Regions from separate parts of the Desulfitobacterium dichloroeliminans LMG P-21439 genome, predicted to be linked through region 2. Evidence: predicted binding sites of a transcription regulator. Region 2 holds the regulator's gene; each other region holds the start of a gene.

What was found. The regulator CtsR, encoded in region 2, represses protease genes until heat stress. The targets are predictions, from matches to a motif close to AAGGTCAANNAAGGTCAAAT.
Region 1: a site for CtsR is predicted at 2,978-2,997, ahead of DESDI_RS12250 (DnaJ C-terminal domain-containing protein). Genes of this name have one in related genera too.
Region 3: a site for CtsR is predicted at 5,990-6,009, ahead of clpP (ATP-dependent Clp endopeptidase proteolytic subunit ClpP). Genes of this name have one in related genera too.
Region 4: a site for CtsR is predicted at 5,211-5,230, ahead of clpB (ATP-dependent chaperone ClpB). Genes of this name have one in related genera too.

What each region holds. Positions count from the first base shown of each region.
Region 1 is NC_019903.1:2,571,061-2,578,597, reverse strand. Features, by position in the region: gene DESDI_RS12270 (TRAP transporter small permease subunit) at 1-221, shown strand, start outside; gene DESDI_RS12265 (TRAP transporter large permease) at 218-1,540, shown strand; gene DESDI_RS12260 (methyltetrahydrofolate cobalamin methyltransferase) at 1,700-2,494, shown strand; gene DESDI_RS12255 (hypothetical protein) at 2,572-2,835, shown strand; gene DESDI_RS12250 (DnaJ C-terminal domain-containing protein) at 3,102-4,088, shown strand; gene DESDI_RS12245 (glutaredoxin family protein) at 4,181-4,444, shown strand; gene DESDI_RS12240 (hypothetical protein) at 4,608-4,793, shown strand; gene DESDI_RS12235 (cytochrome c3 family protein) at 5,069-6,130, shown strand; gene hypF (carbamoyltransferase HypF) at 6,692-7,537, shown strand, end outside.
Region 2 is NC_019903.1:423,038-430,574, forward strand. Features, by position in the region: gene rbr (rubrerythrin) at 1-70, shown strand, start outside; gene DESDI_RS01905 (hypothetical protein) at 341-568, shown strand; gene DESDI_RS01910 (MFS transporter) at 661-1,968, opposite strand; gene DESDI_RS01915 (universal stress protein) at 2,144-2,572, shown strand; gene DESDI_RS01920 (hypothetical protein) at 2,669-3,001, shown strand; gene DESDI_RS01925 (CtsR family transcriptional regulator) at 3,255-3,725, shown strand; gene DESDI_RS01930 (UvrB/UvrC motif-containing protein) at 3,743-4,240, shown strand; gene DESDI_RS01935 (protein arginine kinase) at 4,245-5,330, shown strand; gene DESDI_RS01940 (ATP-dependent Clp protease ATP-binding subunit) at 5,323-7,537, shown strand, end outside.
Region 3 is NC_019903.1:3,304,837-3,312,373, forward strand. Features, by position in the region: gene DESDI_RS15695 (cell wall-binding repeat-containing protein) at 1-483, opposite strand, end outside; gene DESDI_RS15700 (hypothetical protein) at 686-1,438, opposite strand; gene DESDI_RS15705 (SdpI family protein) at 1,554-2,219, opposite strand; gene DESDI_RS15710 (autorepressor SdpR family transcription factor) at 2,288-2,629, opposite strand; gene DESDI_RS15715 (hypothetical protein) at 3,268-3,993, opposite strand; gene galU (UTP--glucose-1-phosphate uridylyltransferase GalU) at 4,239-5,108, opposite strand; gene clpP (ATP-dependent Clp endopeptidase proteolytic subunit ClpP) at 5,305-5,913, opposite strand; gene DESDI_RS15730 (sugar diacid recognition domain-containing protein) at 6,044-6,901, opposite strand; gene DESDI_RS15735 ((Fe-S)-binding protein) at 7,146-7,537, opposite strand, start outside.
Region 4 is NC_019903.1:1,967,540-1,975,076, reverse strand. Features, by position in the region: gene DESDI_RS09385 (2-hydroxyacid dehydrogenase) at 1-313, shown strand, start outside; gene DESDI_RS09380 (GNAT family N-acetyltransferase) at 321-1,130, shown strand; gene DESDI_RS09375 (flavodoxin family protein) at 1,662-2,243, shown strand; gene DESDI_RS09370 (DegV family protein) at 2,389-3,264, shown strand; gene DESDI_RS09365 (phospho-sugar mutase) at 3,411-5,138, shown strand; gene clpB (ATP-dependent chaperone ClpB) at 5,312-7,537, shown strand, end outside.

The DNA of each region.
Region 1 (7,537 bases), 1.5 Mb from region 2:
TCGGTTTTATTTTTACTCCGTTTGTGGGAGTGCTTTTATGGAAAACTACCCAGAATGCATTTTTTGCCTGGTCGATTGATGAAAGAACTTTCTCCATGTGGGGACCTCCTATCGCCCCATCAAAGACAATATTTGCACTGAGTTTTTTTCTCCTGGCTCTCCAAGGTATAGCCAAACTGCTTAGGGATATCATCTATGTGGTGAAAGGAGAAGAGGTATGACGCCAGAAACAGCATTAATTATCGTTGCCATGGGGTTCTTAGTCGTATTGTTGCTGGGTTATCCCCTCACCTTTACTCTTGGGGGTCTTGCAGTTATCTTCGGATTTACTATGTGGGATAATCCAGGTGTCTTGAACTTGTTTAATCGTACCATTTTAAATGTTGGTTCTAATGTTAGCTATGTAAGCTGTATTCTCTTTATCTTCATGGGTTGTATCCTCGAACGGTCCGGTGCCGCCGATGATATGTTTGAATCTATGTATATTATCTTTGGCCGGATTCGTGGGGGATTAGCCATTGGAACTGTTGTTATTTGTACCCTGTTAGCGGCGGCTACCGGAATTATCGGTGCCTCCATCACCATGATGACCATGCTGGCTTTACCGACCATGATGCGGTATAAATACAACCGCAAGCTCTCCTTTGGAACGATTATGGCGGCTGGTTGTTTGGGAACAATCATTCCTCCAAGTATTATCCTCGTCATCTATGGAGCTCAAGCTCAGATTTCTATCGGCAAACTTTTTGCAGGGGGCATAGGAGCAGGACTTCTCTTGTCAGGATTGTACTTGGCCTATATCGTTATCCGTACCTTAATTAATCCCGAGATGGGGCCGCCGATTTCTAAAGAGGAGGCAGATAAATATTCCACTCGCGATAAGCTTATCTTAATCCTTAAAACTATTGTACCTACCCTAGGCTTGATCGTCTTGGTGCTTGGCTCAATTTTAAAAGGAGTAGCTACTCCGACAGAGGCGGCAGCCTTGGGTTGTGTAGGATCTATGTTCATTGCTCTTGCCTATAAACGTTTAAACTGGAAGATGATCCAAGAGGCATGCTTTGAGACCATGAAGACCAACGCCATGATCATGTGGATTATTCTCGCTGCTTCCATGTTCACAGCAGTATTCCTCGGCTTAGGCGGAGCACAAGTAATTACCAACTTCGTCACCAGCTTAGATGTAAGTAGATGGGTAATCTTTGCTGTAGTTGCTATTATTCTACTCATTATGGGTATGTTTATCGATTCCTACGGCGTGTTGTTGATCGGCATTCCCGTCTTTACCCCGATTGTTTATGCTCTTGGCTTTGATCCGATATGGTTTGCCATTATGTTTGCAGTGCTTATTCAAGCTTCCTACTTGTCACCGCCCTTTGCCTATGCGGCCTTTTACCTAAAGGGAGTTGCCAAAGAGAATATCAATATCTCAGAAGTGTATAGCGCTACTTTCCCCTTCTTAGGGCTGCAAATCTTGGCAATCATTCTCCTCTGTATCTTCCCTCAAATAATCACTTATTTACCAAGTATAATGTACTAATTGGGATCTAAATAAAATGGGGCATCCCTAGTATACTTGGGATGTCCCTTCTAACTACTAGGAATCAGCAAGGGAAACTGTGGTAAGTCGAATCTCATAATTCAAATACAATTTAAAGATAAAAGATTTGGGTTGGAAGGGAAAGGAGGTTAGTGGCTTTTGATTATTGTGGGAGAACTCATCAACTCCACACGGAAGGCGATCGCTCTTGCTATTGAACAAAGAGATCAAGGGTATTTACAAGACATTGCCAGACGTCAAGCTGAGGCGGGGGCGAACTTCATTTACATAATCACTGCCCACGGTGGAGACGAAGTAGCCGATATGATTTGGCTTGTCGATCTAATTCAAGAGGTTGTAGACATCCCTCTTTGTATCGACAGTCCTAATCCTCAAGCGCTTGAAGCAGGATTATCACGTTTCCGTCAACAAGGGATGATTAATTCAATTTCCGCAGAGAAAAAAAGATGGGAAGCAGTCCTTCCTCTCATTATTAAGTACAAACCCAAAGTAGTGGCTCTATGCATGGATAATTCGGGAATGCCCAATACCGTTGAAAAGAGGCTTGCCGTAGCAGAAAAACTTGTTAGCGGTCTGCGCGAAGCCGGGGTTGCTGATAGTGATATCTATTTGGATCCTGTCGTCAAACCCATCTGTGTAAATAATCAATATGGGTTGGAGGTTTTGCAAAGCACAGAGCAACTCCATTTAAAATATCCGGATATCCACATCATTGCTGGATTGTCCAACATATCTCATGGTCTCCCAGAACGAAAGCTGATAAATCGTGTCTTTGCTGTTGTGAGCGCAATAAAGGGAGCGGACACTTATATTCTTGATCCTTTAGATCAAAATATGATGTCCTTATTGGCTGCAACAGAGGCCTTAGCCGGTCAAGATGATTTTTGCATGGACTATATTTCGGGTGTTAGGGCCGGTAGAATTAAAGCCTAGATAAAGATGACTACACACGCCAAAGAACAAGAGTGGCAATGTTGCATCACCATCCAAACCAGAGAAAAGGTCACGTCATGAAGGTTAAATGGAATAACGAATTCTTTGCTCGTATAGGATTAGTACCAGCACATTGGCTGCATTACAGCATGCAATTCGGGTATACCATTGAACAGTATATTCAAAAGATGACCCGAAAAGCTAAGGAGAATCAAGATAGAACAGTCCAACGAGCAAAAGAAAGAGGTCAAGATGTTACACTCTTGACCTTGTTCGCAAAATGCACTATGCTTGGCGTATTGCATCATATACCTAAATCAACGACAAAAGTTAATTGGTAAGCCGTATGCCATAGTAGGGCACGTGCGGTTTGATGAGGGGGGAGCCATGAAAGTGGTTTCCCTACTCTATTTTTTTCACTGGTGAAAACTTTTTGTGGAATTCTGTGGAGACCGTCAAGGCTCGCACACAGTTTGGGGAAAAATCTGACCATTATTGACCTTTGTGAGAAAAAAATCTATAATATAACCAATGATACGTTGCGAATTGAGTAAGCGCAAACGTATCTAACAAATTATTTTTCAATTATGGAGATGAGGGGTGACTTATGGATTTTAAAGATTATTATGCTATTCTTGGTGTATCCAGCGATGCGGAGGACAAGGTTATTAAAAAGGCCTATCAAAAATTGGCTAAAAAATATCATCCGGATGTCAACCCAGACAATAAAGAGGCAGAAGAAAAGTTCAAAGAAGTCACTGAGGCATATCAGGCCATCAGCGATCCTGAAAAACGCAGTAAATACGATGAGTTAAAACAAAACTATGATGCTTGGAAGAAGCGTGGGGGTAGGGGCGAATTTGATTGGAATCGCTGGCAAGCTCGACCTGGTGAGGGAACTCAGACTAGGACGATGACTCCTGAAGAATTTGCCGAAATCTTTGGAGACAGGGGATTTGGTGATCGGGGATTTAGTGGTGGTTTCTCAGGTGCTGGAGATTTTTCGGATTTTTTCTCAACGATCTTTGGTGGGGGAGATCCTTTTGGTCAATCACGAAGCAACCGCGCAGCCCGTGCACAAGTAGGTCGAGACTTGGAATTGGAAGTTAGTGTAACCCTTGAGGAGGCGTATCAAGGGACGACTCGGCTTATTGACTTTGACGATAAACGAATTCAGGCGAAGATACCCAAAGGAGTGCGTACAGGGTCGAAAGTGAGATTAGCAGGGCAGGGCGGAGCCGGGTATGGTGGTGGAGCCAATGGCGATCTTTATCTTCTGATTACTGTGGAAAAGAATTCTTTCTTCGACCGCGAAGGAGATGACTTAACAACTGAGGTTCCTGTTGATTTCTACAAAGCAGCGTTGGGAGGCGAGGTGAGTATCATAACTTTGGCTGGAGAAGTGCTTATGAAAATCCCTCCAAAAATTCAAGCGAAGGCAAAATTGCGCCTTAAAGGGAAAGGAATGCCTCGCTTAGAGAATCCTGATCAAGCCGGGGATCTTTATGCGCAAATCTCCATTGTTCTTCCTAGGGAGATGAGTGCAGACGAGATGGATGATCTTCGTGCTCTTGCCGAACGATATCATAATTAATCCTTGATGAGGGAATATTGGCTATAGATAATGATGAGGTTGAGGTATCTAATAATCCACAATTCATTTGAAAGTGAAGGGCCGTGAAGTCGATGAAACCAGTTACGATGTTTGTTTTGGAATCCTGTCCGTATTGCAAAGAAGCGCTTCGTTGGATGGAAGAGCTCAAGGCTGAAAATGTCCATTATGATAGGGTAGCGTTTACTATCGTTGACGAACAACTTCACCCGGAGATATCAAGGCAGTATTCCTACTATTATGTTCCAACATATTTTGTTAATGGAATAAAGGTTCATGAGGGAGCTGCTACAAAGGATATCGTCCGCAATGTATTTGAAAAAGCCTTGGAACCTTGAGCTTAGGGGAACTCCGTAAAGTAGGAGTTCCCCTAATACTAACCGTTCACCCCTCATTTCGAACCTGAAAAGCTCAAATTTCATCCGTTTGAGGAAATATTCATAGTATTGAAAAAATGTGTAATATAATATGGGTAAGAAATAGAGAAGAGGAGTGATAGGTATGAAGGTTTATGTAGTTAAGAGCATGGATACTAACTTTGTTAGTTCGGTGGACAGAATATTTATCAGTAAGCAAGAAGCTGAAAGGTATGCCGTTTTGCAGAATGAAAAATATAAATTTGTAACTTTTTTGGTCTCTGAATACCAAGTATTTAACGATGTCAGCCAAAGTAGCTTAGCCTATTAAATCAGCTATTGTATGATAATGAAATTGAATAATAAGCGAAACAAACTATGCTCCTTGGAGCTCTTAATCTCCCGCTTTTAGGTGAACTGGTTGTATTACAAGATAACTGGTCACGAAGGGGGGATTTTTTATTTCGATACTCATGCCTAAAGTTGGTGTGGGTATTATTTTTTTTAAAAAATATTTATAAGATTACGTAAAACGCACAAACTAACCACAATGCTTAATCAAACTATATTTTAGGAAAAGGAATACGTTTAAAGGAGGAAGGTAGTTTGAAATCCAAGAAAATAATACTCGGACTAGCATTGATTGCACTGGTTATCACGGTACTCGTTGGTTGCAAAACGCAGAATCAAACCCCGCCACCCACAGGTACTGCCACAGATCAGCCTGTGAAACCACCAGCTGAAGCTCAATATGTGGGTAGCGAAAGCTGCAAAGGCTGTCACTCGGAATACCATGGCAACTTTGCTAAATCGCAACACGCGAAAGCCTTTACGCCCCTCACAGATTATTCTTTAACCCAGCCAGCAGGAGAAATAAAGCTCTTTGATCCGAAGGCTACGGATAAGACTGGGAACCTTGATCTAGCCAATAAGGATCTGGTCTATGGGGTAATGATGGATCATTACGTCATTGCTAAAGCTCCCGAAGGGTTTAGTGAGAAGGTTTACCGTGTAGCTGCCCTGGAGAAGTCAGGAGAAAAATATGTCATCAAGCCGGCTAAAGGTACTGATGTGGATAAGGATGGTAAGCCTGATTATACAGCTGAAAGCTTCACCTGCGGCAATTGTCACGCCCCAGGTATTGAAGTGAATTCTAAAGACTATGGGGTATCCTGTGAGTCCTGTCATGGCCCCGGTGGAAATCACGTAAGTGCCACTACCAAGAAAGGAACCATGGATCCAAAGACTGCTGTCAACGCATGTAATACCTGTCATGAAAGCAATCCAAGTAAGAATAAGGATGGGGTATGGACAGCTAACACCCACTATGGAACACGAAATTATTTTGCCAGCAAGCATGGGCAAAGTACTTCGATGACCTGTTTGACCTGTCACGAATCCCATAAGGCGAATGCCAGCGGTCAATTACTCAAAGCTGATAAACCCCAAGCTATCTGTGCTCAGTGCCATGAAGGGAAATCCTTTGATCTTGACAAGATGATGTGGAAGAATCCCACAGATGCTCGAGGACACTTTACTAAGGATCACAGCTTTGGCGCTCTCCCTTATGATAAGCTAGGTGATAAACCTAAGACACCAGAGATTGAGATTACCAATCAAGAGGCTATCGATCTGATTACCAAGCTACTGCCGGATGCAGCAAAGTAAAGAGCTAAAGTAAAAGCATAAGAAGAATATAAATATCTCCCTATTGAAGGATAATTCTTCAGTAGGGAGATTATTTTTGTCGCATATCCGGTACTCACAAAAAGGGGCCGATGCATAGTCCACAAACGCTTTGCATCAGCCTCTTCTAGGTAAGTGCTCTCATTTGAAAGTCACTTCATTGCCATGATAATCATGATGGCCGTCATGATTGTCATGCAGATCAACTATCTGGGAAATATTCAAGATTCATTATTAACATAACCGAATGTAGAAGTTCTATTCGTAAAGATCTTAGAAAATTCTAAATAAAAAAAGCCCAACAAGTTGCTGGGCATAGAGCAGAGGGGTTAGATTGAGGAGGAGTGAAATGATAAACTTAAACTATTAAGTTTCACTTAATTGTGATAGTAAGTGCATTCCACAATTAGATTGTAACCTATTACGCAAGTGTTTACCAGTCCTTTTTAAAATTTTTGAATATTAAAATTATTTACTTAATACCACTTCCGAGTGTAGAATGTATTTACATGGTTGGGCTCGAAAGAAAGCGGGTAATTCGTTATGAAAAGAGCTTATTCTATCCATCTCAATGGCATCGTCCAAGGCGTTGGGTTTAGGCCCTATGTCTATCGTTTAGCACTAGAGATGGGGATTAAGGGGTGGGTTAATAATTCTAGTCATGGGGTAGGGATACATGCCGAGGGATTACAAGTTGATATTTTCTATACCCGTCTACTCAGTGAAACTCCTCCTGTAGCGAAAATCACTCAAGCCGAATGTGAAGAAGCAGTGTTTTGTTATTATGAGACTTTTGAAATTCTTCAGAGTGAGGATGATGGTCTGGCTGATGTTTTAATTTCACCGGACATTGCGACCTGTGCCGATTGCTTTAGTGATCTTAGGGATCTCAAAAACAGACGTCATAACTACCCGTTTACCAATTGTACAAATTGTGGACCTCGTTACACCATCATTGAGGATGTTCCTTATGATCGTATCCAGACAACCATGAAAGATTTCCCGATGTGCGAGGACTGTGCCCATGAATATGAGAATCCGGCTGACCGTCGTTTTCATGCACAGCCTGTGGCTTGCACCCAGTGTGGGCCCACGATTCAGCTTTTGGATGCTCAAGGTGGCGCATTAGAGGGATTGGGTATAATGCAAATAGTTCAAGGAGCTATTCTCGCTGTTAAGGGGTTGGGTGGATTTCATTTAGTTTGTGATGCCAGAGATTCTGCCGCTATTCAGCATTTGCGCCAGCGTAAGGAAAGAGGAGCTAAGCCATTTGCTTTAATGGCTAGGAATTTAGAAGTTATCCGTAAATTTTTTCGACTTTCTGCACAGGAGGAGGCGCTTCTAAGAAGTCCTGCAGCGCCTATCGTTATCCTAGAAAGGAAAAAGGAA
Region 2 (7,537 bases):
CGCTCCTGATCTTTGCCCAGCTTGTGAACATCCTCAAGGTTACTTCAAACCTCTACCTGAAGTGTATTAATGCGAAGGTTTTGGTCGATGACCCAATTGAACACGATACAGAAGTCCTAAAAGCGAAGAACTCCAATTGGAGTTCTTCGCTTTTATAAAGCTTGTTTCTGGATTGTTCTGGATGTTACTCATCTATGTTGAAGAATGTATAAGAAAAAGCTATTCAACGTATTTGCTATTCGGATTTTACATATTCTCCTATTCGGAGCTATAATGAAATCAAAGATAACACAGATAGAGAAAACAAACAGAGGGGTTATTTTAATAGGAGGATGATACTATGTATAATAGAGAAGAGATTAAAGCAATCACTGCAGGGATGCAAGAAGGCAAAACCTATGCACAAATCATGGATGAAATGTATCCGATATCTGAATACCAATGTATGTATGATTGCGCCCTAGAAAATATGAGATCCTTTTCACTGATTGGAGCAATCTATAACTTCATAACTAAAAAAGAGCCATCCACAGTTCAAAGACCATGTACAGAATGTTATGATTTTTAACTAACGGATAAAAACCTAAACCTCCCAATATGCGAAAACCCTTATTCATAGAGCAGATGCTCAAAGAATAAGGGTTTTTTCTTTAAGAGTCATTAGGTTCCGATCGGTTGTTCTTTCATTAAGAGTGCTGCTATAAAGCCTAAGGTAGCCATGAACAGAATGACCCACCAAGCAGCGCTGGTATTACCGCTATGGTCGAGCACTAATCCGATAGTTAGGCTGGCGATAGAGCTACCGATGAACTCGGCCATATTGGTCACAGCCGTAGCAATGCCGCTGTATTTTAAGGAATTGACAGCAGTGACATTAGAAAAGGCAAGGATATGGGTCATAATCAGGAGCCCAAATAGAAAGAAAAGTACAGGCCAGAGCTGAATAGGCGGCCGGCCAGAGGCGATCACGGTGATATAGATCCAAAGCAGGAGATTAAGGCCCGTACCGGCTAAGAGGGCGGGGCGAACCCCTTTCAGCAAGCGCACCCATAGGGAGACGAGGGGAGCTCCGAGAATAAAGCCAAAGGTAGCGAAGGTCACATAGCCGGCAGCGGTCACTTTATCCAAGCCGTAGATTTGCGTAATCAAGGGAATCCCCCAAAGCCCCAGCAAGGTGGTGCTGGAACCGGTAAAGGCAAAGAGTGTGAGGACATTTGGCCAGGTCCGAGGGTTTCTTAGGACACTGCGCAAGCTTTCTCTTAAGAACCTCATAAAGGGGACCGACTTTTTCTCAGGTGTGTTGATCTGTTCTTGTGAGGTGATTTTACTAGTTGCCACGACTTGCAAGGAAGCTTTCTTTAACTCTTTTTGGGCAGGATCTCCAAGCTTGGGCTTAGCATCTCGTACTCCCCAAAGAACTAAGAGGGCAAGCACCAGAGAGACGGCCGCCATCCAATAAAAGACATTTCGCCAGCCAAAGGCCATGGACACAAATGTCAGTGGGTAGAGAGCGAGTAAAGAGCCAAAGTTTCCAAAGAAGGAGGTAAGCCCCGAAAGGGCTGAGAAACGTGAGAGGGGAAACCAAGTGGCTTGAATCTTAAAGATCGAGACGATGATGACCGAGGAGCCGATGCCGACTAAAAAGCGCGAGAGATAGGCAATCTCTAGACTATGAGCTAAACCAAAGAGAATGCTTCCTGCTGCGGTAATCAAGAGCCCGCAGAAGTTGAGTTTGCGAACGCCGATGCGGTCGACTAGGATCCCTACGGGAATCTGCATCAGGGCATAGGCGTAGTAGTTCATAGCGGTCAGGTTCCCCAGAGTTAAGGCATTCATGGGGATCTCTTGGGTCAGCTGATCAGCGACTGAACCCACCGATAATCGATGAAAGAAGACAGTAATAAAGGCTATGACTAAGATGCTCCAACTGCTCCAGCCATAGCGTGATGTTTTTAAAGCGAACTGCAAGTTCTCCACTTCTTTCTGTTTGTTAAACGAGATATTTGTAGGGCTATGAGCGGATATCTATCAATGAGTGTTCCAAATTATTATTATAAGTTGCTTTTTGAAAAATAACTACTTAAAATTAGACACAAGAAAGAATTCCTGAGTAGGAGTCTTTCAATAGAAGGGGGGATTATCTATGTACAAAAGAATACTCGTCCCAACCGATGCCTCAGAGTTTTCGGTGCGCGCTTATAAGACAGCCCTTGAACTTGCTAAACAATTTGGAGCAGAAGTTATTCTCATGCATGTTACTTATACACCACAGGCCCTTTGGGGATATACCGTATCCTATGGATTTACCATGTCTCAAGAAGATATTTTGAAAAATGCTGAATTAGCCTTGGAGGCTACCCTTGCGGGGATTGATAAAGGAGATGTACCTGTTCGTACCGTTTTAGAAATCGGCCATCCCGTCATGAAGATCCTCGATCAGATCAAGCAGGATGAGATTGATTTGGTGGTCATCGGTAGTCACGGCTATGGACCGATTACAGGATCTGTCCTGGGTAGCGTCAGTCAGCGCGTTCTACAAAAGGCAACCTGCCCGGTCCTGCTCACAAAATAGGACTTTAGCCCTGCTCTCAGGAGCAGGGTTTTTTTACTTTAATAAAGAATACCCAAAAGTGCAAGATTAACCCAGCAACAGGAGCGAAAGATAGCTATGAAAGAAAAAGAGATTCGGTTGACACCTGAAGAGATTGACTATTTATTAAAAGGAACGATTGATTGGGAGGATCTATCCGCTCGGACGGAACGCCCCTTACGAAGAACAATCGATCTGGCAGTCCCAAAGAACGTGTCCGGCTCTCTAAGTCATGAGGCTTGGGTTAGGAGTGAGCAGAGTGCTCGAGATGATAATGAGCGAGACGACGGGAATGATCAGGATGACGAGGTTGATCAGCTGCCTTTTTGGTCAGGGACAAAAGTGTATATCTTATTATCGGTGATGGGGTGTATTACCTTGGGGACGTGGGTATACTTCGTCTTTGCTTAAGAGGCGAAGACGAAGTTTTTTTATTGATGTGATTTAGGATTCCCAAGTGTTCTCATTTCTTATTTTGTTGCGTTTTTTGGTATGAAGAATGAGGACGAGGGGATTCTGTTAAAGATAGGCTAGAAATTCGTTGAAAAAATCTATGAAAGACTCTTTAGAGTCTTTTCAAAAAGAGCATTTTGAGTTAGAATAATATTAAAGGTCAAAGAAGGTCATAAAGTCAAAGAATGTCATGGTCGAGGGAGTGTCGTATATGGGAAATCTTGCGGACCGTATTGAGATGCATTTGAAGCGAATCATTGAGCAATCGACAGAGGGTTTTATCACCCTCCAAAGAGGGATACTTGCTGAGGAATTCTCCTGCGCTCCATCTCAAATCAATTATGTACTGGAAACTCGCTTTTCTATAGATCGAGGTTATTTGGTGGAGAGCCGTCGGGGTGGTGGTGGCTATCTAAGGATTGTTCGCTTGAGCTTTAGTGATGATGAGGAATTCCAAAGCATTATGAAACAGTTAATCGGCAATCAGTTAACAGAGAACCGAACGAATGATCTCCTGCAACGTCTCTTTGAAGATGAAATTGTCACGCGACGAGAAGAAGAAATTATCAAGACGATTCTCCATCGAGACAGCTTGGGAGCGGAAAATATCAAAACCAATAGTCTTCGGGCCCATATCATGAAGAGAATCCTGCTGACCTTAGGTCGCGAGGATTTGCACTGAGAACAGGAGGGAACCACATGCTATGTCAACATTGTCAGCAAAGAGAGGCAAATGTCCAAATCACCAAAATAGACAATGGAGAGATGGTCAAACTTTTTATATGTGATCAATGCGCCAAAAACGCCCCGGAAGTAAGCTTCGTCTTCAACCCGGGAATCATTCCAGATTTTTTGCAGTCGCTCTTTAGTGTGACGACCAACTCTAAAGCCTTGCAGGAAGAAGCCTGTCCGCAATGTGGACGTCGGCTTTCTGAAATCACCCAAGCCGGTAAGCTGGGTTGCAGTGGCTGCTATGATAAATTCCAGTCGGAGCTGGAGCCCATCCTGAGGAAAATCCACGGGGGTGGCTACCATGTAGGTAAGATTCCTGCTCGCAAAGGAGCGTCCCTCCGGGAAAAAATGGAGGTCAAAAAACTTAAGGAAAAGCTTCAGCAACTCATTCGCAATGAAGAATTTGAAGCAGCTGCGACGGTTCGCGATCAAATCCGTGAACTCGAGCAGAAGCTGGGGGAGTGAGACGATGGAGAGAAAAGAACACTTGTTAAAACACAGTGAATGGATGAAGGAAAGGCCGGATATGCCTGTGGTCTTGAGCAGCCGAATTCGTCTAGCCCGTAATCTGGAGGGAGTTCCTTTCCCTTTGGGACTTTCTCAGGAAGCCTCTCAAGAGATTGAGGAGAAGCTTTCTCAGCAACTAGAAAAGTTGGCGATTGATGGTCAGAAGCTTACCTATTATTCGATTAAGGATTTGACCGCGATTGAGCAATATGTCCTTATCGAAAAGCATTTAATCAGTCCGGCCCTTGTGAGTGCAAGAGGAGCTCGGGGGGTAGCCATAAATCCCGATCATCGAGTTTCGGTGATGGTGAATGAAGAGGATCATCTCAGAATTCAGATCCTCCTTCCGGGGAATCAGTTAGAAGAGGCCTTTCGCATGGCGAATACCCTAGATGATGAGTTGGAACATCGCTTAGATCTGGCTTATCGAGAAAACCAAGGGTATCTGACCGCTTGCCCCACGAATGTCGGAACAGGCATGCGGGCCTCGGTGATGGTCCATATACCAGCACTTGTCATGACCCATCGGGTCCAGCAATTACTGGGAGCCCTTAATCATCTGGGTTTAGCGGTGCGGGGGCTTTACGGAGAAGGTTCTCAAGCCTTTGGGCATATCTATCAGGTATCCAATCAGATAACGTTGGGCAAGAGTGAAGAGGATACCCTGACCCATCTGGAAGCTGTGACTCGTCAGATCGTTGAGCAAGAAGTTCATGCTCGGGAGGGCTTGGGCCGAGAGGCTCGACTCACTCTTGAAGATAAAGTCTGGAGAGCAAGGGGTACGCTAGAAAATGCCAGACTACTCAAATCGGAGGATGCTCTACAAAGCTTATCCCTAGATCGGCTGGGGGTAGACATGGGTATACTTCCTCCCCACCAGCGTAGCTTTAGCACCTTGCTAGTCGAGACCCTGCCTGCTTCCTTGCAATATATTTTAGAAAAAGAACTCACCCCGGAGCAACGGGATGAGCAGCGGGCCAACTTTGTGCGCATGGCCATGAGTGAAGTGAAAGAGACCAATAAGGAAGGTGGAAACCAAAATGAATGAAAAATTTACCGAAAAGGCATTAAAAGCTCTGCAGCTTGCTGCAGATGAGGCTCAACGCATGGGCTCTAATGTCATTGGGACAGAGCACCTTCTACTCGGCTTAGTCGATGAAGGTGAAGGAATTGCAGCTAAGTCGCTGCTGGGAATAGGGGTAACGCCGGAAAAGATTCGGGAGCAAATTGGAAATTTAACCGGTATTGGAGAGCCATATGCCGGCGAGGTTAGTCTCACTCCCCGGGTGAAACGGATTTTAGAATTAGCTAACGAAGAAGCTCGCCGTCATGGGGTGACTTATGTAGGTACAGAGCATCTCCTGCTCGGCCTCTTAATGGAAGGTGAAGGAGTCGCCGCACGAGTCCTCCGTAATCTTGGGGTGAGCCCGGAGAGAATTTGGAAGCAAGTGGTTCAGCTGTTGGGCGGACAGCCTGATGATACGCCGATGCCGAACGGTGCCCCTGCAAATGTTAATGCAAAGAATCCCGGACCCTCGAACACACCGGCCTTGAACGAGTTCGGCCGCGACCTGACTCAACAGGCTCGGGATGGGAAGTTGGATCCGGTGGTTGGCCGCGAGGATGAGATTGAGCGGGTAGTTCAAGTGCTCAGTCGTCGGACCAAAAATAACCCGGTTTTGATCGGTGAACCGGGGGTGGGTAAAACTGCCATTGCGGAAGGCTTGGCCCAACGGATCATCTCTAATAAAGTACCTGAGACCTTAGCGGGCAAACGGGTGGTCACTCTGGATCTTTCCGCTGTGGTCGCCGGCAGTAAATATCGTGGAGAATTTGAAGAACGCCTCAAGAAAGTCATGGAAGAAATCCGGGTGGATGGCAAGATTATCGTCTTCATTGATGAGCTCCATACCCTAATCGGTGCCGGAGCAGCGGAGGGGGCTATCGATGCCGCTAATATCCTGAAACCGGCGTTAGCTCGTGGCGAACTGCAATGCATCGGCGCCACAACCTTAGATGAATACCGAAAATATATTGAAAAGGATCCGGCCCTCGAGCGGCGGTTCCAACCTATTAAGGTGGGTGAACCTACTGTTGAGCAGGCGATTCAAATCCTCTATGGTCTGCGGGATCGCTATGAAGCCCATCACCGGACGAAGATTACCGATGAAGCGATTGAAGCTGCGGTGAAGATGTCCGATCGCTATATCTCTGATCGTTTCCTGCCGGATAAGGCCATTGACTTGATGGATGAAGCGGCTTCTCGGGTGCGTTTGACAGCCTTTACAGCGCCTCCGGATCTCCAATCCTTAGAAGAAAAGATTGAAGCTCTCAAGAGTGAAAAGGAAGCGGCGGTATCCAGTCAGGAATTTGAAAAGGCTGCGAAATTCCGCGATGAAGAACACAAGCTTCGGGAAGAGCTTGCCCAACTGCGCAATTCTTGGGAAAGTAAGCGGGATGTTAGCGAAAGCCAAGTGGTTGCCGATGACATCGCTCAGATCGTCGCAAGCTGGACAGGAATTCCCGTAAAGAAGCTGGCTCAAGAAGAAAGTGAACGACTTCTTCGCCTTGAAGACACCCTCCATCAACGGGTGGTCGGACAAGAGGACGCTGTAAAAGCTGTGTCCCGGGCTGTACGTCGGGCCAGAGCAGGCCTGAAAGACCCCAAACGTCCCGTGGGCTCCTTTATCTTCTTAGGACCGACTGGGGTAGGGAAGACCGAGCTTGCTCGTGCCTTGGCTGAAGCGTTATTTGGTGAGGAAGATGCACTGGTACGCATCGATATGTCCGAGTATATGGAAAAGCATGCAGTATCCCGCCTGGTGGGAGCGCCTCCCGGCTATATCGGCCATGATGAAGGGGGTCAGCTCACTGAAGCAATCCGCCGTAAACCCTATAGTGTCATTTTATTGGATGAGATTGAAAAGGCTCACCCTGAGGTTTTCAATATCTTACTGCAAGTCTTAGAGGATGGCCGTCTGACCGATACCAAGGGCAGAACCGTAGATTTCCGCAATGCAGTCATTATTATGACCTCCAATGTGGGTGCTTCCATGATGAAGAAGGAAGCTATGGGCTTTGCTAACCGCCGCGATGAAACGACAGAATATAAGAATATGAGTGCGCGGGTCATGGAAGATTTGAAAAAGACCTTCCGTCCGGAATTCCTTAACCGGGTTGATGAGACTGTGGTCTTCCACTCACTGCAAAGTGAAGGCTTGTTGAAGATTACCGAGATCCTGATGAAGCAAGTCA
Region 3 (7,537 bases), 740 kb from region 2:
GGCCCAGAGAGCAAAATACCAGTTCTCCAGTTTATTGCGATCTCCATCCCCAATGGTCGGGGTGAATCCCCATTTTTCATTAAGTAGATCGGCACCCCTGCGAATGTTAAAGCCGATATCGGTTTTGAGCTTCTCGATAGTTTCCAGATCATTATCGTTATAGGTAGCCACCTGCATGATTCCGATAGCGGGATGGACCGGTCTGGACACAATAGCCTCTCCCAGCTTATCAAATTGACGCCATGAGCTTTCCTTAAAGGCAATGGCCTTCAGAATAGCGCTGGGGATTCCTTTTTCCTTGGCGACCTCTTCAAGCAATTGGTTAATCTCATCATACGATGGATTCACAAAGGTATTCGCTGCAACTTGGGTACTGCTCCCTTGATAGGTAGGAGCAGCCTGAAGCAAGGCGGGTTGTCCAAGGGTGGAGGTTGTTAACAAGGCACAAACCATTACACACGATAAAGCATGACGACGGATCACGTTATCTCCTCCTAATTCGTGTCGATTCGTACTTATTTCAACATATTCCCCTGTGTTTCCTTCCTTAAAGACCCCGATATAGAGAATAAATAAAATAAAAAATCACCCTCCCTAATCGGGAAGGTGCCACAGATATGAAAATCATCGATAATGTTAAAAAGGACATCCGTAGATGTCCTAATGGGTTCCTTCTATGCTTTAATTAGGGAAGCATTGTTTCTCCGGCCGTTAACCAACGGTCATTATTCTTGACCATATTGACGCGAACCTTGACTTGGTGTTCTGTGTTTCCACCCATAGCTACTTGGTTGCCGATATCATAGTCCTTGGCAATATAACTATAGTAAGCGGTAAGAGTAGCCGAGGTCGCCGTGGCTGCCTCGATAGTGACACTGTCAAAACGGATATCGCTCACTTCGATTCCCACCCCTTGCGCAATAAATCGCTCCGCTTGGCGGGCATGTTTTTCGAAAAGTTCGCCAGTGTAGGCCTCACTGATTTGGGCACGGAAGCTTACCATATCGGTGGATTTCCATGCTTCGAACAAGCTGGCCAGATTGAGTTTATAATCAGAAATAATGAGTTCTGCTAATTCAGTGGGTATATTCTTGGGAGTACTCGTCGTGTTGGGGGTGTTGGGGGTGTTGGGGGTGTTGGGGTCATGGGTATCAACAACCTCCGTTGGATCAAGATTCTCTAGTTCAGGATCAGCTGACAACATCCCGCCCGTCGCTACCGGGTCGTTGGGATCGAGTGGATACCCTGTATCGCCTGGCGCCATCACCCCTAGCTCTGAAGGATTGATGAGGTCGGCGGGTTCAAGATCTTTATTCTCCCAGAAAGCAAGTCGTGGATTGCCATCAGCCGGTGTCGTCGCCAGTGCGTAGCCCACGATCCCGATCACTAAACCGACCCCAAGTGCTATTGAGCCAATCAATACATACATCTTACGCATAAATAAAATCTCCTTTTCCTGGATTCTACTCATAGCTTGACCAGGGAAAAGAGATTTTAGACACAAGCCCCTAATTTTTTTCTTGAACCTGACCCCTTGCTTCACTTGATTGTTGCTATCCTACTATTTTTCTGTGGACTATATAGGAATAGGCCATGGGTACGATTGCTATGAGAGCCATAACGATTCCAAAGAGGGTGGCCGTCCAGCTTGGCGGCGCAAATCCTGTCAGACACATGATGATTCCGCCCACAATCCAGATGGGTCCAGCAAAACGATGGGTTTTTAACCAGACTTCTTCATTGGCTAAGGTCCAAGGGGTCCGAATGCCAAAGGTATAGTTGTACTTGATCTTCCCGAAATAATTCCCCATAAGGATGAAGAGGACGCCAATGCCGGAGAAATACCACCGGGGTAAGGTTTCGAGGTAACCCAGAGCTATAGCGATGGTTCCCCAGTACATGAAGGATAGGAACACGACCAAGGTTAGACCGACAATCCAAAAGACTCGGCCCATCTGTTGGTAATTAGCCCGTTTCGGATCAATCTTGGGGAGTGCCCAGAACAGAAGATAAACTCCCAAGATCAGCAGCGGAAAGAGATAGGCTCCCCAAAAAGCGTTTGTATATCCATCCACCTGCCCTTGGATGTTCCAATGGGAGGGGACTTGATCCGGCAACTTGGGGTGGGCCCATACACCGACAATGATATTTATGAGCACAAAAAGGCCGGATAGGATTTTTGCAATTCTACCGCCTCTGTTTTGATTGATATTTTCCACAGGTTTTCCTCCTCTGTATAATAGGGTAGGTTACTATCTTAACGAGTTCTTTTTAATTCTTAGCCTGATTATTTGCTTTTATTCGTCTTTGGTGGTGCTTCCTCAGAATCTTCCTCAGCTTGATGAAAATCCAGCTCATCGGGCTGCTTCCCAGTAAATTCTAAAAACCAGCCCATAATCCCCTCAAATACGGAGGTATTCAAGGTATAGACGATCGTTTGTCCTTGCCTACGATCACTGATAAGATCCGCTTGCTTCAACATATTCAAATGATGAGATATGCTGGGCTTGGTCATGTCAAAGTGATCGGCTATTTCTCCTGCGTTCAAATCTCTGGCATGCAAAAGCTTGAGAATCTGACGTCGCGTCTTATCCGAGAGTGCCTTAAACGTCTCATTGAGTGGAGACATGGAATCCCCCCTTTATTTAGTCTAGTTAGATGTTTAGATAATTATCTAATACTCTAATATTAGTTTACCTTATCTTTGGTTATTCGTCAACCAAAAGACGCTACTTCACGCATGGCTGAAAAGCGAATACACAAAAAAAGATCTGACCCCGCTGGTCAGATCTTTTTCATTAAAGCGCGCATTTATCATAGCTTCACCTGAAGCGAATCTACTTCACCGCTTCAACCTCTCTGTCATTTTGAGACTCTCGGCTTTAAGCGCTTAAAGCCGCCCTCACCCGACTCCATCGATTTTTCGCACACGTTTTTTCGCCTGTTCTTCACGCCGGCTGGTGCGTAGGCCGTTACTTTTAGAATAGGCTCAGTATCAATTTAATCAGAATTAATCTGAGCGCCGTAACCCGTATAGGGTTCCCTTCATACGTTTCCCGTACTTCTCAAGCAATATTCAGTTGTCAGTCGTCCCCTTAAATTGATCTCTATCTCATGCATAATTGCTCTCCAGTGAATCGAACGGTCCTCTGCCCGTCACGGTGTTGCATTCAAACCTTCGTGGAAACTCAGCCGCGTTTGCTATCCTAATCCTTGCTTTAACTATAGTGCATCTCGTTCCTGTAGCTGTTATAAAAGCTGAATACTCTACCGTTTCGTAGCAAATGGGGTGGCCCCGTAAATCTTCGCACTTTGATCATCACGCAAGAGATGAGCGTCCAAATCATGAAGCTCCTGATGGAATTGCTCGATGCGGACTTTGTCTTTCGCATTAAACGCATCAGCGCCACGATTCAATAAGGCACTCACGTATTCTTTAAATTGTGCCGCTTGATTCGGTTCGTTCTTTAGTCGTTGATCCCACAGTGATTTGTGGAAAACGATGTAGCGTTTAATGTCATCTTCGTTCATCTGCGGACCGGAATTCGGTCCGTATAAATATCCATCCACATATTGATGGATATTCCAAGCCGCACCAAACACAAGATTTTGGGCATCTTGACTCAAACCATTCTCGCTAAAAAAGCCGGCGACAGATGGGGCTAAATTGATGTCCTTTGTATCGGGCTCTTTATATTTCTGTGGCCCTGAGACATCTCCCTGTGGAGTGGCATTAATTCCCGGTGGATCAGTCACAGTGACTGCAGGGCTTACCCCAGAGGTTTCCCCGGGTGGACTCTCAGTTGTACTGGGATCCTGAGGGTTCGCGCCTTCAACAGGTGGTGTCTGAATAACGACAGAGTCTCTTTCAGGCGCTGCCTTATTCATAAAGACCTTCCAGGCACTCGGTCCATAGATCCCGCCGACAACCACCGCACCGGCCAATACGAGGGTTCCCGCCAGAGATAGGACCTTCTTTTTGTCGAACTCCATGAATCTCCCTCCTTTATCAAGTAATCAATAGCTCTCTAATATATTACCAATTTTTAGGAGGAAAACCTGTCGCTTTTCCTGCATGTCTCTACCCTTTTTCCGCCCTCAGCTTGTCCGATCTGTCAGGAGTTTACTCTTTGATACAAACATTCGCGAAATAATAACAGCAAACCCCAGATGAAAAATAAAAAGACAGGCACCCGTTCTCTAATGAAAACAGGGACCTGTCCCCTTGCTTCACTTCTTTACTTGATAAGCTGTTTCAGGTAGTGCATGAGGGGTTCGGAGAGATCCTCCCGACGGAGGGCATATTCGATGGTGGCTTGAACGAAGCCTAGCTTGTCTCCCACATCGTAGCGCTGGCCATCGAATTGATAGGCAAGAATCTCTTGGGATTTCGCCAGTTCCTTTAGTCCATCGGTCAGTTGAATTTCTCCCCCCTTGCCGGGAGCGACGTTCTCGAGGATGTCAAAAATCTCGGGGTTAAGGATGTAGCGGCCCATAATGGCTAGGCGGGAGCTCGGGGCATCTTCAGGGCGGGGTTTTTCCACCAAATCCAGGGCCCGATAAAGACTCTCGTCAAAAGGAACGGCGTCAACAATCCCGTACTTTGAGGTATCTTCAAGGGGGACTTGCTGTACTCCTACAATGCTGGCACCATGTCGTTCGTAAACTTGGATCATTTGTTTCAGACAGGGCACTTCCGAATGGATGATATCATCACCTAGGAGCACCGCGAAGGGTTCATCCCCGATGAATTTCCTCGCACTGTAGATTGCATGACCTAGACCCAAGGCTTCTTTTTGACGCACATAGTAGATATCCACCAGTTGCGCGATATCTTGGACCATGCCTAAGAGCTCGTTTTTATCGCTCTTTTGCAAAAAGGTCTCTAGCTCAATAGAACGGTCGAAATGATCCTCAATGGCCCTCTTATTGCGTCCGGTGACGATAATAATATCTTCGATTCCTGAATTAACAGCTTCTTCAACGATGTATTGAATAGTTGGTTTATCCACGATAGGCAGCATCTCTTTGGGTTGAGCCTTCGTTGCTGGCAAAAAACGTGTGCCTAACCCTGCTGCCGGAATGATGGCCTTCTTGATTCTTCGCATACTCAATCCCCTCTAATCCTTCCTAAGACGAAGCTCTCTAAATAGATAAGGTTATGTATAGTATAACTATATTATAATGCCTTGTATATCTTTTCCAGTCGTTCCTTAGCGAATACCCTATTCCCTATAGTCGTCGGATAAAGATAGGGACCGGTTTCTTTGACGACTTCCTCGTTCAAAACCAGTCCCCAATTCCTTATTTTTTTGCTTGTAGCGGTTTTTCCAAGACTTCATCGATAAGACCGTAGGTCTTCGCTTCTTCAGCGGTCATGTAGCGATCACGGTCTGTATCCGCTTCAATCTGTTCGAACGCTTGGCCCGTACGTTCAGCCAAAATGCGATTCATCCGTTCTTTGATACGGAGTAAATGCTTGGCATGAATTTCGATTTCGGTAGCTTGACCGGAAATGCCCCCGCCACCAATCAATGGCTGATGGATGAGTATTTCTGCATTGGGAAGTGCTGTCCGTTTTCCTTTTGCTCCGGCTGTTAAGAGGAAGGCTCCCATACTGGCTGCCAATCCGACGCAGATGGTATGCACATCCGGACGAATGTATTGCATGGTATCATAAATAGCCATGCCGGCTGAGATGGATCCACCGGGACTATTAATGTATAAGAAAATATCCTTTTCCGGATCTTCAGCTTCTAAGAACAGCAGTTGAGCGACAATCACATTGGCCACATCGTCGCTGACCGGTCCACCCAAAAAGATAATCCGATCCTTAAGCAGCCGGGAATAAATATCGTAGGAACGCTCTCCACGATTGGTTTGTTCAATAACCATAGGTACCAAATAGCTCATTATGAATCCCCCTTGTATTCTTTATCCGATTTTTTTGTCTCAGTCTATCCTGTCCTGATATTCTTATTTTAGTATAAAGGTCAAATAAGGTCAAATAAAAAATACCGACAAATTATTAATCATAATGAGTTTATAGAGCATCGGCTAACTGTGTCAATTGCTGCCCCACCTTTTTAACTCCTTCGACCATTTCCGAAATGTCTTGAGTATGTTTGGCTTGCTCGAGGTTGATTTTGCCGCTCTCGGTCACGCCCTCGGTGACTGACTCGATGGTATCTTGGAAGTTCTGAAGAAGCATCTGGATATCATTAGCTGAACGGTTGCTGTCTTCGGCCAGCTTGCGGACCTCTCCCGCTACGACTTGGAAGCCTCGTCCGTGTTCTCCCGCTCGGGAAGCTTCAATGGCCGCATTCAAGCCGAGAAGGTTCGTCTGCTTGGATACGCGGCGGATAAATTCCAGAATCTCTTCCGTTGCTTTAACCTGTTCATATCCCTGCTGAGCTTTCGTGGAGACAGATTGGCTGATGGAGGCCACTTCCTGTGAAGAAGCGACCATTTCCTCAATAGCTGTCGCAGCTTGACCCAAGGCAGCGGTCAGACTATGGACTTGATCGCGAAGGGTTTGTTTGACTTCATCTTCTCTGAGGGTCTTAATGACCATTCCTGCAGCGACCTTAGCGATGGGTGTAACAATGGCTAAGGGGCCGGCAATACCGAAACTACCTATCTTCTCTCTATTCACCTTGATGGCAAGGCTGTAGCCTTCCTTCATGGTTCCCCCGGATTTCTCAGCATCTTCGGCAGTAATGACAGCTACCTCTTGGTTGCTCGTAAGAATTCTTTGACTTCCGCTATGAGCCACACCAAGTCGTGTCTTCGCCGAATCACCAATAATCCGCGCTGATTTATCACAGACAATACTATGATACCCACATTGCTCATAAATAAAGTCAACAATTTCATTAGCGATAACCGCTGTTAAATCCATGTCTTCACTCCTTCATAGTATTACCAGTATGTAAAATAAAACTACAACCAGCTCATAAAATCATAATTGCTTTATTTCTACAAGAATAAGAGTTTTTCCTCTTAATTAGCAATACTTTGTTATTTTATGGGGGTAGGTGTGTAATTCACATAAATGGAGCAGTGCAAACTTGCGTTTGCACTGCTCTTTCTTCGCTCAGGATTGCTTAGCCATTTCCTTGTTTGCACATGTTATGGTTAGGTGCTTATCTTTTTCCTGCTTCATAGGATTCAGCGAGGATTTGCACGGTATGCATGACATTTTCAGTTATGCCTGCGTTCATGACGCCGCTGGTCAGCTGTAAGCGACACGCGGGACAACCGGTGACTACGGTATCGGCATGAGTTTGCGCAATATCCGCGGTTTTCTTTTCGCCGATCTGACCGGACAGATCCGGGTGCACCAAGTAGAAGGATCCGGCCATTCCACAGCAACGATCTGGTTTCTTCATTTCAATAAATTCAAGATCGGGAATGGATCTGAGGATATCACGGGGTTCTTTATTGATTCCTTGTCCACGGTTTAAGTGACAAGGATCGTGATAGGTTACTTTACGCTTCACAGGTCCCAGACCTTCTTTTTTGAAGGGTACCTTAT
Region 4 (7,537 bases), 1.5 Mb from region 2:
GGAGCGCATGAAACCCACAGCGATCCTAATCAATACAGCTCGAGGTGGTATTGTGAATGAGGATGATCTCTATTCAGCCCTTATGGATCAGAAAATCTATGCGGCTGGGCTAGATGTTTTTAGCGAGGAACCCTTATCACCACAGCATCCCTTGCTTACTTTAGCAAATTGTGTAGCACTTCCTCACATTGGTAGTGCTACAGTCAAAACACGCCGCGAAATGGCACGTTTAGCTGCTGTGAATCTAGTGACGTTCCTTCAAGGAAAAACACCACCTCATTGTGTGAACCCATCCGTTCTTGAGGGAGTTTAATAGTGTTATGTTAACGTATTCTGACTTAGAGAGCACAATTATAGAGGATCTAACTCTTGCTTGGAATAGTTGCTGGCAAGGTTACGCATATGAAACCCAATATTCTGAAGCACAAATGAAAGCATGGCTCGAAAAATGTCAAATTGATTTATCCCAATCCGTTGCCTTAAAAAAGTCTGATCGCATTATTGGATTTTCGCTTTTGGCTCTGGAAAATAAATTGGGCTGGATTGCGGGTACCTGTATTAACCCGGAATTCCGTGGTCAACATCTTTTTGAGCCACTACTAAAATATCAATTAAAGAAAGCAGACAGCCTAATATTAAAGGGAATCCAGCTTGAAGTCCTAACTCAAAATCATGCAATCAAGGTTTATGAAAAGATAGGTTTTCGTAAAACTAGGGAGCTCTATGTCTATCGGCATACGAAGGATGCACTTTCTGCTTTTGCACCACGAAGTCGGGGGGGAAGTGTTTTTCGCGAAGCAATTTTATCCGATTATTTTCATGCTCGAAATGAGTCAGGATTTACCCCCCCTTGGCAGAGACGAGAAGAATATCTCCAACGCTATCCATCCTTAATTGCACGGCTCAATCCAGAGGGTACAGCGGGGGTACTCATGACGAAAGAAGGCCAGGTGTTGCTTGATGCTTGGACCATGGCTTGGGAACAGGTAGATAAGCTAGTTTCTGCCATTTTAACCATGACTCAAGGCGATTTCAGATTAACCAATCAACCGAAGGATTGTCTAACAGGGTATTTAAGCCAACATGGTCTAGAAGCCGATGATATTCAATATGAAATGAGATATTCATAAAAGCGAATCATCAAAAACTATTTATCTTAAATCATTAAAATAAGGAACGAAAATGAATTGGAAACATATAATAAAAAATAATTCTTTAAGATGTGTTGGCATAAAAGAAGATGATAAGACATAGAATGAAAAGGTCAGCGTTTGACCGCCGAAATAAAAAACCAGATAATTCCTATTGCCAAAAAATGATAAAAATGTTATGATTAAGAAATGCAAAGAAGGGGGGAGTTAAATGAGTGATAATGAAAAGCTTTTGATTGAATCAATACTTGCTTCAGTTGGCTTAGAATCTATTAAGATTTCTAACACGAAAATAAACTGTAAACTTAAGTAATCACATCAAAGCCAAATATGATTTCATAGAAAGGATCTGGTAATTTGTCGGTCACCCAACAAACGATGCCTAACCTAGATATTTTCTGTGCACTAAGGTAAAGAGCGAGTTCCTAAGAATAGGGAGCTCGCTTTTACTATTAATCCTATTATTGTATAATTAGAGCAGAAAACAGTTAAATTGTGAGGTGATCATGTATGAAGCCACATATACTTGGAATAGCTGGAAGTCCGCGGCGCAATGGTAATACGGATCGACTATTAATAGAGGCTTTGGATTCTTTACATAGTAGGGGCTATTCAATAGAGAGAATCAATATTCGCGATCTTCAATTCTCACCCTGCTTAGGATGTAATGCTTGTTCGAAGACCGGTCTATGTGTGCAAAAAGATGATATTCAATACCTTCAAGAACGACTTCTCGCTGCAGATCGATTTATCGTTGCTGCCCCTGTTTTTTTTATGGGAATCAACGCTCAGATGAAAGCGGTCATCGATCGTATGCAGACGTTTTGGGCGCTTAAATATGTACTTAAGAAACCCATTGTTGTATCAGAACGATTGCCTCGCCATGGACTTTTTCTCTCGGCAGCCGGAACAGAATTTCCAGATGTGTTTACCTGTGCAGAGAAATCTGTGAAAAACCTTTATCATGTCCTTGATATCCAGTACTTTGGATCCTGTGTCTATCAGAAAATTGATAAAGCTGGAGAGATTGCTCATCATCCAACAGCGTTCCGGGATGTTCGTGAGAAGGCGTTAGAATTAGCACTGCTGTAATGACAAAAACTGCCGGAGTCTTCTGCAAACGAATTGAATTTACTGAATATTTCTCTGAAAATAATATAATGTGTATGATATACTAATAATAGGTTTATTATCTTCATATATCCCAGTAAAATCTACAAAGAAAGGATATTTGCGCATGACAGAGCCTAATAACCTACAAAAGATGAAGATTGCTATCGTTACCGATAGTGCATGTGATTTGGAACCAGAAATTATAAGTGAATATGGTATTGAAGTATTACCCTTACATATTATTTATCATGACCGGGAATATCGTGATCGTGTCGACATTTCTCCACAAGAAGTTTACGATTCCCTGGAACAAGAAGTTCCTAAAACCTCCTTGCCTTCGCCGGCTGAGATTCAAGCTTGTTTCAATCGCTTACGCGAGCAAAATGTGACTCATGTCTTAGCTCTTCATCTTTCCAGTGGTCTTAGTGGGACGTATCAAGCTGTTTCATTGTTTGCTCAGGAATTTAAAGATATGATTATTGAAGTGGTGGATACCAAAACACTCTCCATGGGTCTAGGAATTTCAGTGATAGAAGCGGCACGGGAGAGGCGCCGTTCCATGGATTTCGACAAAGTGGTAGCTGCCGCCAAAAAAACGGTAAAGGGAATTAAGGCTTACTATGTTCTTTCGACCCTAGAGTATTTGAAAAAAGGTGGTCGAATTGGCTATGTAGCGGGTACCATTGGTGAATTACTTCATCTTAAACCGATTATTTCTATTAATGAAGAAGGTAAATATTTTACCTTCGCCAAAGTACGTGGAAGAGAGCAATCCTTAAGACGATTGAAAGAGGTTCTTTTAGACCATTTAAAGGAGAGTTTAGCCAGTGTTGCTATCGTTCATGGTGGCTCAGAAGCTGAAGCTCGAGATTTGGAAAAAGTAGCACGTGAGCACCCCAATACTAAAGATCTCTATTTTGGCCAGATTAGTCCTGCCTTAGGGGTTCATACCGGACCTGGGTTAGTAGGGCTTATCGTATATCCCGTTTCTCAAAAGTGACAGACCAAGAACAAAAAAGCTTACAGATCATTCTGTGAGCTTCTTTTAACTATTAGTGCACTAATACTTATTGATTTATAACTGCCCTATATTATTGAAGTAATTATTTTACTGAAGTCATAATATAAGCGAAGGAGTATGTGTCTATGTTTCAAGAACGGTATCAATTTTGGTTAAATGACCCCTATTTTGATGAAGTGACACGTTCGGAAGTTGCAAGTTTAAGTGATCTTAAAGAGATCGAGGATCGTTTCTATACCGATTTGGAATTTGGAACCGGGGGACTCCGTGGAATTCTCGGTGCAGGTACTAATCGCATGAATATCTATGTGATACGCAAAGCCACTCAAGGGTTGGCAGATTTAATTCTCGAGGGAGGGGAAGAAAGTAAAAACCGCGGAGTAGTTATTGCATATGATTCACGGTGCCTGTCTGATCGATTTGCACAAGAAGCAGCTTTGATTCTTGCTGGTAACGGGATAAAGGCCTATCTATTTAACGGACTTCGCCCAACTCCGGAGCTTTCTTTTGCAGTCCGCCATTTACATGCTCAAGCAGGAATTGTCATCACTGCCAGTCACAACCCAAAAGAGTATAACGGTTATAAAGTATATTGGGAGGATGGAGGGCAAGTCCCTCCGGATCGTGCTGATCAAATCCTTCATTGTATTAAAGTTCATGAACATTGGAATGACATTCACCCTCTTCCAGAAAAGGAAGCCCGGAAAAGGGGACTTCTCATTGACTTGGGGGAAGAAATGGATTCCGCATATTTAAAGAGAGTTAAAGAATTAGCATTATACCCAGACCTTGCTCAAGAAAAAGGAAGTAAGCTATCGATCGTCTATACCCCCTTGCATGGAGCTGGAAATATGTTGGTAAGGCGCATTTTAACAGAAATGGGTTATTCAGTATTCACTGTTCCCGAACAGGAAAATCCTGACTCAGAATTTCCTACGGTTCCTTATCCTAATCCGGAAATTTCTTCTACTTTTGATTTAGCTCGAAAATATGGAAAAGCTCAGGATGCTCAACTACTGATAGCCACCGATCCAGACGCAGACCGTCTTGGCATGGTCATTCGCACCCCTTCAGGGGATTATCAACAGCTCACCGGAAATCAAATAGGCATTCTTTTAACCTATTACCTCATAACTCAGAAGAGGAGATTAGGTATTCTACCGAAGAATGCAGTGATTATCAAAACAATTGCTTCCACAGATCTTGCTGACCTAATGGTTAAGGACTTAGGGGTCCAGATCGAAAATGTTCTCACAGGATTTAAGTTTATTGCCGAGAAAGAGCAGGAAATGGAAGATCTAGGAATTGGGGATTTTCAATTTGGGTTTGAGGAGAGTTATGGGTATCTGGCAGGGCATTTCGTTCGCGATAAAGATGCCGTTATCGCTTCCTTACTACTCTGTGAAGCCGCTCTCTATTATCAAGAAACTGAAGGTCGTTCCTTACTTGAAATCCTCGAGGAAATATACAGGCGCTATGGTTATTTTGTCGATGATCAAATCTCCATGACCTTACATGGCAAAGAAGGCAAAGAGAAAATGAAGCGCATGATGACTACCCTTCGTGAGACGACGGTAGACTCATTCGGAGGTTTACTTATCGAACGAATCGATGATTATGAACTGAGAAAAGGAAAAAGAATCATTTCTCCTCAGGAAAATTATTTACTGTCACTTCCTCAATCCAACGTGATCCGCTATTCTTTTCAGGGGGGTGGATTTGTCATGGCCCGACCCTCAGGTACGGAGCCTAAAATAAAGTTCTATTTCAATATCAGAGATGCTAATCCCCTAGAGCTTCAAAACACTCTTGAGCGAGTAAAGACTGATTTACTAAAGCTTGTTGCTGATTAAGTGATGATTAGCTCTCCCGTCCAACCCCTAAGTTAAGCATGCTTAACGTAGGGGTTTTTATACAAAAAGAATATCTGACCTTTATTGACCTTTGATTGGGTTATGCTTATAATAGAGTTATAAAGTTATAGAGTTTTATCGAATAATTGCTTATTGATAAAGGAGTGATCACCATGTCTTTTGATACCAATCGCTTTACGCAAAAATCTCAAGAAGCTATCATACAAGCTCAAACTATGGCGGAGCGGAATGGCAACGGTCAAGTAGAGCCTGAACATTTACTCTTGGCTCTTCTTGAACAGGGAGAGGGAGTGGTCCCTCAAGTTTTAACAAAACTAAACATCCCCGTGGGAGTATTGGCTCAAAAAGTACGTCAGGATATACAACGATTTCCGCGGATGACGGGAACCTCCGTCCAATTGACCATTTCATCGCGCCTGCGAACTGTTCTGGTCTCCGCTCACGATGAAATGGAGACGTTTAAAGATGAATATGTTAGCACAGAGCATCTTCTCTTGGCTATCCTTGAAAAAGGGGAAGGAGGAGCCGAGAAGCTTTTAAAGCAAGAGGGACTCAATCGCGAGAAGCTCCTGCAAGTTCTGCGGGAGATCCGAGGAACTCAACGCGTTACCAGCCAGACGCCTGAAGGAACCTTTCAGGCCCTCGAACAATACGGTCGTAATCTAGTGGAGCAAGCGCGTCGAGGAAAATTAGACCCTGTTATTGGACGGGATGAAGAAATCCGGCGGGTGATTCAGATACTTTCACGACGAACCAAAAATAACCCTGTTCTTATTGGAGAACCTGGGGTTGGAAAAACTGCGATTGTGGAAGGTTTGTCCCAACGCATTGTTAGAGGAGACGTTCCCGAATCGGTTAAGGATAAGAAGGTAATCAACTTAGATATGGGATTGCTTATCGCCGGAGCCAAATATCGGGGTGAATTTGAAGAACGACTCAAAGCAGTTCTCAAGGAAGTCCAAGAGCGCGAAGATATTATCCTGTTCATCGATGAGCTTCATACGGTCGTCGGGGCCGGTGCGGCTGAGGGGGCAATGGATGCCAGCAACATGCTCAAGCCCATGTTAGCTCGGGGGGAGCTACATATGGTTGGTGCCACAACCTTAGAAGAATATCGCAAGTATATTGAAAAAGATGCAGCATTAGAACGGCGTTTCCAACCGGTTATGGTGGGAGCCCCCAGTGTCGAGGATACCATCTCTATATTGCGCGGTCTCAAAGAACGTTATGAAACTCACCATGGGGTAAGGATAACTGATGGTGCCATCATTTCAGCGGCTATTCTTTCTGATCGGTATATCAGTGATCGATTTTTACCCGATAAGGCTATTGACCTTGTGGATGAAGCTGCGGCTCGGTTGCGGATGGAAATCACCAGTGATCCCTATGAATTAGATCAAATCAAACGCCGTGTTCTACAGCTAGAAATTGAGCGTGAGGCTTTAAAGAAGGAAAAGGACGATGGGAGTAAGGATCGTCTTGCTAAAATTGAAGAAGATTTAGCGAATCTCAAAGAAGAAAGAGGTGCCTTAGAGGCCCAACTTCAAGGGGAAAGGGAAGTTCTCACGAATATCAATAAATTAAAAGAAGAAATTGATCAAACTCGCACAAAAATGGAGCAAGCTCAACAAACCTATGATTATAATAAAGCCGCTGAACTTCAATACGGTATATTACCTAAATTGGAGAAGGATTTGAATACCCTAGAAGAGCAGCTACAAACACGCAAAAATACTTTATTAAAGCAAGAAGTTGGGGAAGAGGATATCGCAGAGGTGGTTGCCAAATGGACACAAGTTCCTGTAACTAAGCTCCTCGAAAGTGAAATGGATAAACTGGTTCATATGGAAGAGAGGATACATGAGCGTGTCATCGGTCAGGAGGAGGCCGTCAAAGCTGTAGCTGACGCTGTACGCAGAGCTCGTGCCGGACTTCAAGATCCCAATCGTCCTTTAGGCTCCTTCTTATTCCTAGGGCCAACTGGGGTAGGGAAGACCGAGTTGGCCAAGGCTCTCGCCGAATTTCTCTTTGATGATGATCAAGGAATTGTCCGGATTGATATGTCGGAATACATGGAGAAACATACGGTAGCTCGATTAATTGGAGCTCCTCCTGGCTATGTGGGTTACGAGGAAGGAGGTCAGTTAACCGAAGCGGTAAGACGGAAGCCCTACAGTGTAGTACTATTCGATGAAGTTGAAAAGGCACACGGTGATGTATTTAATGTGCTTCTCCAACTGCTTGATGATGGTCGCTTAACCGATGGACAAGGACGTGTTGTCAACTTCAAAAATACCGTGGTCATTTTGACGAGCAATATTGCCAGCCCGTTGATACAAGAAATGACTGCTTCAGGCGCCTCCCAAGAAGTGTTGCGT